Archangium primigenium: one gene and its partner. The protein of the gene in region 1 binds, or shares a complex with, the protein of each later gene. Links are inferred from orthologs where the notes say so. Each region holds a gene or a part of one and is shown in the gene's direction. Other genes may lie near its edges.

What was found. The genes of interacting proteins can lie anywhere in the genome.
Region 2: the proteins of I3V78_RS16420 (region 1) and I3V78_RS36140 are in contact, whole or in part, in a cryo-EM structure (PDB 7NYH), measured with the Escherichia coli proteins. The link is inferred for Archangium primigenium from one-to-one orthologs.

What each region holds. Positions count from the first base shown.
Region 1 is NZ_JADWYI010000001.1:3,953,830-3,958,310, reverse strand. Bases 662-3,468 are described here. They hold I3V78_RS16420 (complex I subunit 1/NuoH family protein), read left to right. Parts: upstream 662-1,242; coding sequence 1,243-2,694; downstream 2,695-3,468. Other genes in these bases: I3V78_RS16415 (NuoI/complex I 23 kDa subunit family protein), read left to right, coding at 2,718-3,419; I3V78_RS16425 (2Fe-2S iron-sulfur cluster-binding protein), read left to right, coding at 662-1,240. Outside these bases: more of I3V78_RS16425, read left to right, coding at 1-661; I3V78_RS16410 ((2Fe-2S) ferredoxin domain-containing protein), read left to right, coding at 3,580-3,939; I3V78_RS16405 (CHASE2 domain-containing protein), read right to left, coding at 3,950-4,481. UniProt on the Escherichia coli protein: NDH-1 shuttles electrons from NADH, via FMN and iron-sulfur (Fe-S) centers, to quinones in the respiratory chain. The immediate electron acceptor for the enzyme in this species is believed to be ubiquinone.
Region 2 is NZ_JADWYI010000001.1:8,802,982-8,806,817, forward strand. What follows is about bases 838-3,836. They hold I3V78_RS36140 (NADH-quinone oxidoreductase subunit J), read left to right. Parts: upstream 838-2,077; coding sequence 2,078-2,596; downstream 2,597-3,836. Other genes in these bases: nuoF (NADH-quinone oxidoreductase subunit NuoF), read left to right, coding at 838-2,081; nuoK (NADH-quinone oxidoreductase subunit NuoK), read left to right, coding at 2,658-2,969; nuoL (NADH-quinone oxidoreductase subunit L), read left to right, coding at 3,011-3,836. Outside these bases: I3V78_RS36125 (TIGR02266 family protein), read right to left, coding at 1-126; I3V78_RS36130 (NADH-quinone oxidoreductase subunit NuoE family protein), read left to right, coding at 231-719; more of nuoF, read left to right, coding at 747-837. UniProt on the Escherichia coli protein: NDH-1 shuttles electrons from NADH, via FMN and iron-sulfur (Fe-S) centers, to quinones in the respiratory chain. The immediate electron acceptor for the enzyme in this species is believed to be ubiquinone.

The sequences.
Region 1 (4,481 bases):
GCCCCGCGTGGTGCTGGACCAGGAGCGCTGCATCCTGTGCAGCCGCTGCGTGCGCTTCATGAACGAGGTGCCCAAGGAGCCGCAGCTGGGCATCTTCGGCCGTGGCAGCCACGAGGTCATCGACACGTTCCCCGGCAGCGAGCTGGACAGCAACTACTCGCTCAACACGGTGGACATCTGCCCGGTGGGCGCGCTGCTCAGCCGCGACTACCGCTTCCGTGCCCGCTCGTGGTTCCAGTCCGCCGCGCCGTCCGTGTGCACGGGCTGCTCGCGCGGCTGCAACACGTACGCGGACTTCATGGGGCAGGAGACCTACCGCTACCGGCCGCGCGAGAACGAGGCCATCAACAAGAGCTGGCTGTGCGACCACGGCCGCCTCACCTACAAGGGGCTCAACCTGGGCCGCGTGCTCAGCGCCGTGGTGGGCCGCCAGCAGGGGGGCACCGCCCGTCCCGAGGTGGCGCGTCAGGAAGCCCTCCAGACCGCGGCGCGTGAGCTCACGGGCGCCAAGGGCAAGGGCCTCGCGGTGCTCGCCTCCCCGGTGGCCTCCAACGAGGATCTGCTCGCCGCGCTCACCTTCGCCAAGGGCACGCTGGGCGCGCGCGAGGTGTACGTGGGCGGCCGGCCCGAGGGTCAGGCGGATCACTTCCTGCTGACCGCGGACAGGAACCCCAACCGCAAGGGCCTGGAGCTCATCGCCCAGGGCCTGGGGCTCGCGCTCAAGCCGTTCGAGGAGCTCATCAAGGGCCTCGCCAGCGGCAAGGTGAAGGCGCTCTACGCCGTGGGCACCGAGGTGCCCGGGGACGTGGAGGCCTTCGCCCAGGCGGCGGCCCAGCTCGACGTGTTCGTGGCCCAGGCGACGAACGAGTCGGCCCTCACCGCGCAGGCCACCGTGCTCCTGCCGGCCTCCGCGCACGTGGAGGCGGATGGCTCGTTCGTGCAGGTGGACGGCCACATCCAGCGCTTCCGCAAGGCCTACCCCTCCAAGGGCGAGGCCGTGGGGCACTGGGCGCTCGCCGCCGAGCTCACCCGGCAGATGGGCGGCAGCGCCGCCTGGACGACCTCGCGCGAGGCCTTCCGCGAGCTGAGCAAGGGCGTGCCCGAGTTCGTGTCGTTCGACTGGGACAAGGCCGCCCCGCCCGACCGGGAGAAGCCCGGCATCAACCCTCTGGCCGCCGCCGCCGACGGCCGGCCCCCGGGCTACCGTGAGTTCGGCGCTCCCAGGGTCCGAGGTCTCTGACAATGCGCGTCTTCACCATCCTCTTCATGTTCTTCGTCTTCGTGGGCTACTTCGCCGCGATGACGCTCCTGGCCTACCTCGTCGGTGGCCAGGTGGAGGCGCTGTTCCCGGGCGGCAGCCGGTTGACCAACGTGTTCTTCCTGATGATCGCCCTGGTGATGGCGATCGGCTCGATGCTCACCGTGGCCGAGCGCAAGTGGAGCGCGCTGATGCAGGACCGCATCGGTCCCAACCGAGCGCGCATCGACCTGCCCCTCTTGCGCAACAACGCCCTGGGCGGCATCCCGCACTTCCTCGCCGACGGCGCGAAGATGCTGTTCAAGGAGGACCACTTCCCGGCCGCGGCCAACAAGCTGCTCTACAACCTGGCCCCCATGCTGGCCTTCGCGCCGGTGTTCGCGCTGTTCGCCGTGGTGCCCGCGGGCCCCAGCGTGCGCGTGTTCGGCCAGGCGGTGGACATGGTGGTGGCCACGCCGGACTTCGGCCTGCTCTACGTGTTCGCCATCGCCTCGCTGGCGGTGTACGGCACGTCGCTGGCCGGCTGGGCGTCCAACAACAAGTTCGCGCTGCTCGGCGGCGTGCGCGCCTCCTCCCAGATGATCTCCTACGAGGTGGCGCTGGGCCTGTCGCTCGTGGGCCTGATGATGGCCTTCTCCACGGTGCAGCTGCCCGCGTTCGTGGGCCACGTCACCAACGAGCTGGGCCTGGGCGGCGACGCCTCCGGTCAGGCGCGCTACCTGTGGTCCACGAAGCTGGGCCGCTTCGACATCGGCGTGCCCGCGTGGGGCTTCCTCCTGCAGCCCATGGGGTTCTTCCTGTTCTTCGCGGCGGCGTTCGCGGAGACCAAGCGCGCCCCCTTCGACAGCCCCGAGGGTGAGTCGGAGATCATCGGCTACTTCGTCGAGTACTCGGGCATGAAGTTCGGCCTGTTCATGATCTCCGAGTTCGTGGAGGTGGTGATCCTCTCGGGCCTCATCACGGTGCTCTTCTTCGGCGGCTACCACCTGCCCTTCGGCGGCGAGTGGCTGTCCAACCTGCGCGTGATGCGGGAGCACGGCTGGCTGTACGGCACGGTGCTCGGCACGGTGTTCTGGCTCAAGGTGCTCTTCTTCATCTGGGTGCAGATGATGATCCGCTGGTCGTTCCTGCGCTTCCGCTACGATCAGATCCAGACGCTCGGCTGGAAGATCCTCCTGCCGCTGGGCCTCATCAACGTGTTCGCCACGGGCGCGCTGGTGCTGTGGGATCCCTCGCTTCGGGCGCTGGCCATCTTCGGCATCCTGCAAATCCTCGTGCTGGTGGGCCTGACCCTCCGTCCGGAGTCGGAGGACACGGCGCACACGGGCCCCACCGGCGCGCACGCGCCCGGGCTGCCCGCCGGCACGCACGCCGCTCACGCGGACACCCCCTCGGCCGCCGCGCACGCCCGCGCCTCCACGGCCGCCTCGCATTAAGTCGGAGCGACGAGAAAGACACCATGGCTTACAAGGCGACCCAAGACCCCCGTACCGACGTACGCGAGCGCGCCTACCTGCCGGAGCTCCTCCGCGGGTTGGCCATCACCACGCGCCACTTCTGGCGCAACCTCTTCGGCACGCGCGACACGAAGACCCCCTTCGAGGAGCGCACCGGCACCAGCCTCGTCACCACGGTGCAGTACCCCGAGGAGAAGATTCCCTACCCGCCGGGCTACCGCGGGCTGCACCGCCTGGTGCCGCGGGACGACGGCAAGCCGCGCTGCGTGGCCTGTTACATGTGCGCCACCATCTGCCCGGCCCAGTGCATCTACATCGAGGCGGGCGAGTACGCGCCGGGCGCGGACGAGAAGGAGTCGCGCGTCATCGAGAAGTACCCGACCCAGTTCGTCATCGACGAGCTGCGCTGCATCGTGTGCGGCCTGTGCGTGGAGGCGTGCCCCAAGGACGCCATCCGCATGGACACCTACACGCACACGCCGCCGGAGTACAACCGGCAGGGGTTCGTGTACGACATCCCCCGGCTGCTCAAGGGCCCCGCGGTGTCGCACCCGTCGGATCCCTGGAACAAGCGCTCGAGCTCCGAGCCGCCCGCCCACGCGCACAAGGAAGCCCACACGCGCATCGGCGAGGAGGAGCACTCGCACTCCCGGGCCATCGTCTCGCACGACGGGCCGGTGCCGGTGACGAAGTTCATCAAGTAGTCGCGCCCGGTGTCCGCGCTCGGCCCGCCCCTCCGTGTAACCCACGGGGAAGGCGGGCCGATGTCGTTGGGGCCCCAGACGTGGGCGAGGAAGAGGACGGGCCCGCTCCGCCCGCGAGGCCCTTTGCAGTCCGCCTCAAACTCCGTAGGGTTTGCCCGCGATGAAGCGCTACCGCCTGTCCGTCTGCAAGGGCTCGAGCTGCAAGGCCGGGGGCTCGGATGCCGTGGCCCAGGCCGCGCGCGAGGAGCTGTCCACGCGGGGCCTCGTGCCGCGCTGCGAGCTGTACCGCGGCGGCTGTTATGGCTTCTGCCACATGGGGCCCAACGTCGTGCTGCGCGAGGAGACGGGCCGCAAGCGCGATCCGCTCTCCCCCGAGGACTACCAACTCATGGGCTGGGAGGGCGAGGCGTACTACTCGCACATGACGCCGGAGAAGATGCGGCGCGTGGTGGCCGAGCACGTCTCCCAGGACACGCCCGTCGTCGAGCTGCTCGGCCACCCCGAGGAAGCCGAGGACTAGCCGCCGCCGCTCAGGCGCCCTCCAGCGCGAACACGCCGTCCCAGTCCTCGGGCGGCATGGTCCGGAGGTAGGCGCGGCAGCGCTCGGCATACACCTGGGCCAGGGGATCCTGGAACTCCTCCACGCCCCGGAGGAACAGCGCCAGCGCCACGTCGAAGCGCCGCTGGTGGTACGTGGTGAGCGCCTGCTCGTGGATGGACAGCAGCTCCTGGACGCGCGCGTCCAGCTCGCCCTTGCGGCCCATCAGCTCGTGCAGGCGCGTGGCCTGGGTGCGCCCGCTGGGCCGCACCCGGTCCACCTCGCGGAAGACGAAGCCGTCCTGCGCGAGCCGCGCGACCCCGTCGCCCACCAGCACGAAGGTGCCGAAGTGCCGGTTGAGGCCCTCCAGGTACATGGAGAACTTCACCGACTGGCCCAGCACGGAGTATTTCGCCTCGAGGTCGCTGCCCATGCCGCCCACCAGCACCTCGCCGCTGTCGATGCCCACGCGGCACTGGGGCGTGTGGCCGTACGTCTTGCTCCAGTGCTCCTGGCGCGCGAGC
Region 2 (3,836 bases), 4.8 Mb from region 1 along the record:
CACGAAGATTCCTCCGCGCGACAGATTCTCCGTCACCTCCGCCATGCGGGACTGATCCGGAAACCGAACCCGCAGCACGAGCGGCACTCGGGGCTCCTCTCGTTTATCTTCTGATCCCCGATTCATAACAAAGTGTTGAAATCGCTCGGATTTTCGCTGATGCGGCGCAGTGTAGCGCCGTGGGTTTATGTTGACAACGCGGGCGTCAGGGACTTACGAACCGCCCCGCCATGGCGGAGCTCCTGTTCACCCCTGAAGAGCAGAAGAAGTTCGATGCGCAGATCTCCGAGATCCTGTCGCACTACCCTCCGGATCGGAAGAGCGCAGGCATGTTGCCAGCGCTTCGGGTGCTGCAGGACATCAAGGGATGGCTGCCCCCTGAAGGCATCAAGTTGGTGGCGAGCGCACTGGAAGTGCGGCCCGAGCGCGCCTACGAGGTGGCGAGCTTCTACGTGATGTATCACCTCAAGAAGCCGGGCAAGTACGTCATCGACGTCTGCACGAATCTGCCCTGTGCCCTCAGGGGCGCGGAGCAGATGCTCGCCTATCTGGAGCGCAAGCTCGGCCTCAAGGCCGGTGAGGCCAACGCGCTCTTCACCCTGCGCGAGACCGAGTGCCTGGCCTCCTGTGGCACGGCGCCCTGCCTGCAAGTCAACGAGGACCACCACGACAACCTCGACCGGGCCAAGCTCGACGCCCTCTTCAGCAAGCTCTCCTGACCCACTGCATCAAGGGATCTGATTTCCATGGCGACAACGGCATTCGAACCCGTCATCTCGACCGGCTGGGGTCAGCCCCAGTCCTGGACGATGGACTCGTACAAGAAGCGCGGGGGCTACAAGGGGCTCGAGAAGGCGCTGGAGCTCACGCAGGCGCAGATCATCGACGAGGTGAAGAAGTCGAATCTGCGGGGCCGCGGCGGCGCGGGCTTCCCCACGGGCCTCAAGTGGAGCTTCGTTCCGCAGAACAACCCCAAGCCCAAGTACCTCGCCGTCAACGGCGACGAGTCCGAGCCGGGGACGTTCAAGGACCGCAACATCCTCACGCATGACCCGCACATGCTGCTCGAGGGCATCGCGATCGCGTCCTACTCGCTCAACGTGCACACCTGCTACGTGTACCTGCGCGGCGAGTTCAAGTTCCCCGCGGAGCGCCTGCAGGCGGCCATCAAGGAGGCGTACGCGGCGGGCATCTTCGGCAAGACGCTCCTGGGCAAGGACTACGCGCTGGACGTGTACCTGGTGCGCGGCGCGGGCGCCTACATCTGCGGCGAGGAGACGGCGCTGCTCGAGAGCCTCGAGGGCAAGAAGGGCTGGCCCCGGCTCAAGCCGCCGTTCCCCGCGGTGGTGGGCCTGTTCGGCTGCCCCACGGTGGTCAACAACGTGGAGACGCTCGCCAGCGTGCCGCACGTGTTCACCCGGGGCGCGGCCTGGTACGCGGGCCTGGGCACGGACAAGTCGGGCGGCACGCGCCTCATCTGCCTGTCGGGCACGGTGAACCGGCCGGGCGTGTACGAGGTGCCGCTGGAGACGACGTTCAGCCAGCTCATCTTCGAGGACAAGTACGGCCGGGGCCTGCCCGCGGGCCGGAAGATCAAGGCCATCGTGCCCGGCGGCTCCTCGGCGCCCATCCTGAGCCCGGACGAGCTGGACATCGCCATGGAGTTCGAGGCGGTGAAGGTGAAGCAGACCATGGCGGGCTCCGGCGGGGTCATCGTCATGGACGACACCACCTGCATGGTGCGCTGCCTGTGGCGCATCGCGCGCTTCTACGCCGAGGAGTCGTGCGGTCAGTGCACGCCGTGCCGCGAGGGCACGCCGTGGCAGACGCGCATCCTGCGCAAGATCGAGGAGGGCCGGGGCGAGCCGGGAGACGTGGACCAGCTGTACAACGTGGCCTCCTCCATCGCGCCCTACCCGCCCATCGGCCTGGGCAACACCATCTGCGCGCTGGGCGACGCCGCGGCCTTGCCCACCCATTCCTTCCTCATGCGCTTTCGCGACGAGTTCGAGGCGCACATCCGCGAGCACCGCTGCCCGTTCGGCGACAAGCCCTGGGGCGCGCTGGGAGACTGGTCGTGAGCATCGAGCACGTTCTCTTCGGAGCCTTCGCCCTCCTCACGGTGGTGTCGGCCCTGCTGGTCATCTTCGCCAAGAGCCCCATCAGCTCCGCCATGTCGCTGGTGGCCACGTTCTTCTTCCTGGCCGGCATCTACGTGCTCCTGTGGGCGCACACGGTGGCGGTGATGCAGGTGATGGTCTACGCGGGCGCCATCATGGTGCTCTTCCTGTTCGTCATCATGCTGCTCAACCTGGGCGAGTCCACCGGGGGCGCGGCGGGTCCGCTGCTGACGCTGCCGCGCGTGGCCGGCGGCGTGTCGGCCGCGGGGCTGCTGGTGGTGCTGGTGATGGCCATCTGGCGCCTGCCGGACGTGGAGCCCCTGTCCGGGCAGCGCGCGGTGAGCGAGGGCTTCGGCACGCTCGCGCGGGTGGGAGAGAGCATCTTCACCCAGTGGCTGTTGCCCTTCGAGGCCGTCAGCCTGCTGTTGCTGGTGGGCATGGTGGGCGCGGTCGTGGTGGCCAAATCGCGGATTTGAGTCCGTCCCCTTCAACCCTCTGCTAGAAGGCGGGCCCGCGTCCGCCCTCCGTCCACCGGCCATGGCCAACTCCGTCGACATCAAATACTACCTCATCCTCGCCGCCGTCCTGTTCTGCCTGGGCATGTTCGGCGTGCTCGTGCGCCGCAACGCCCTGGTGGTGTTCATGTGCGTGGAGCTGATGCTCAACGCGGCGAACCTGACGTTCCTCGCCTTCGCCAAGCAGCACGGGAATGTGACGGGCCACGTGTCCGCCTTCTTCGTGATCGCCGTGGCGGCGGCGGAGGCCTCCATCGGGCTCGCCATCGTCATCGCCGTGTTCCGCAGCCGCGGCACCGTCAACATCGAAGACATCCGGACGATGAAACACTGAGGGTCCGGACCCTCCTTCCGCCCTAGAGAGCCCTGTCCGCCATGGATGCCCTCAAGTCCTTCTTCATGACCGCGCCGGTGGAGCCCGCCGAGTTCGCGCAGTCGTTGTGGCTCATCATCGCGCTGCCCCTGCTCGGGGCGTTCGTGTGTGGCGTGTTCGGCAAGCGGCTGGGCCGCGGCAACGTGCACCTCATCGCGTGCGCGTCGGTGGCCGGCGCGTTCGTGCTGTCGGCCATCGCCTTCTGGTGCGTCAACCACGCGCCCCAGGGCGGCCTGCCGGTGAGCATGGAGAACCCCTTCTCCGCGAGCGCGCTGCGCTACAGCATCGGCTACGACTACGGCATCTGGTTCGCCGCCGGGGACTTCCGGGTGAACCTGGGTCTGATGGTGGACCACCTGTCGGGCATCATGCTGCTGGTCATCACCGGCGTGGGCTTCCTCATCCACCTGTACTCCACGAGCTACATGGAGCACGACGAGAGCGGCTGGCGCTACTTCGCCTACCTCAACCTCTTCGTCGCGGCGATGCTCACGCTGGTGCTCGCCGACAACCTGGTGCTCCTGTTCGTGGGCTGGGAGGGCGTGGGCCTGGCCAGCTACCTGCTCATCGGTTTCTGGTACACGGACGCCGCCAAGGCCTGGGCGGGCCGCAAGGCGTTCGTCACCAACCGCATCGGCGACTTCGCCTTCCTCATCGCCTCCTTCCTGCTCGTGCTGCTGGTGGGCGCCTTCACGGGCCAGGCCAACCCGGCCAACTACACCAGCGTGGGCGTGGACCCCTCGGCGGCCCAGACGCGCTACGCCGAGGGCCTGGCGTTCAAGGGTCCGTTGAGCTTCATGGGCCTGGAGATCATGGCCAACGCGCTGC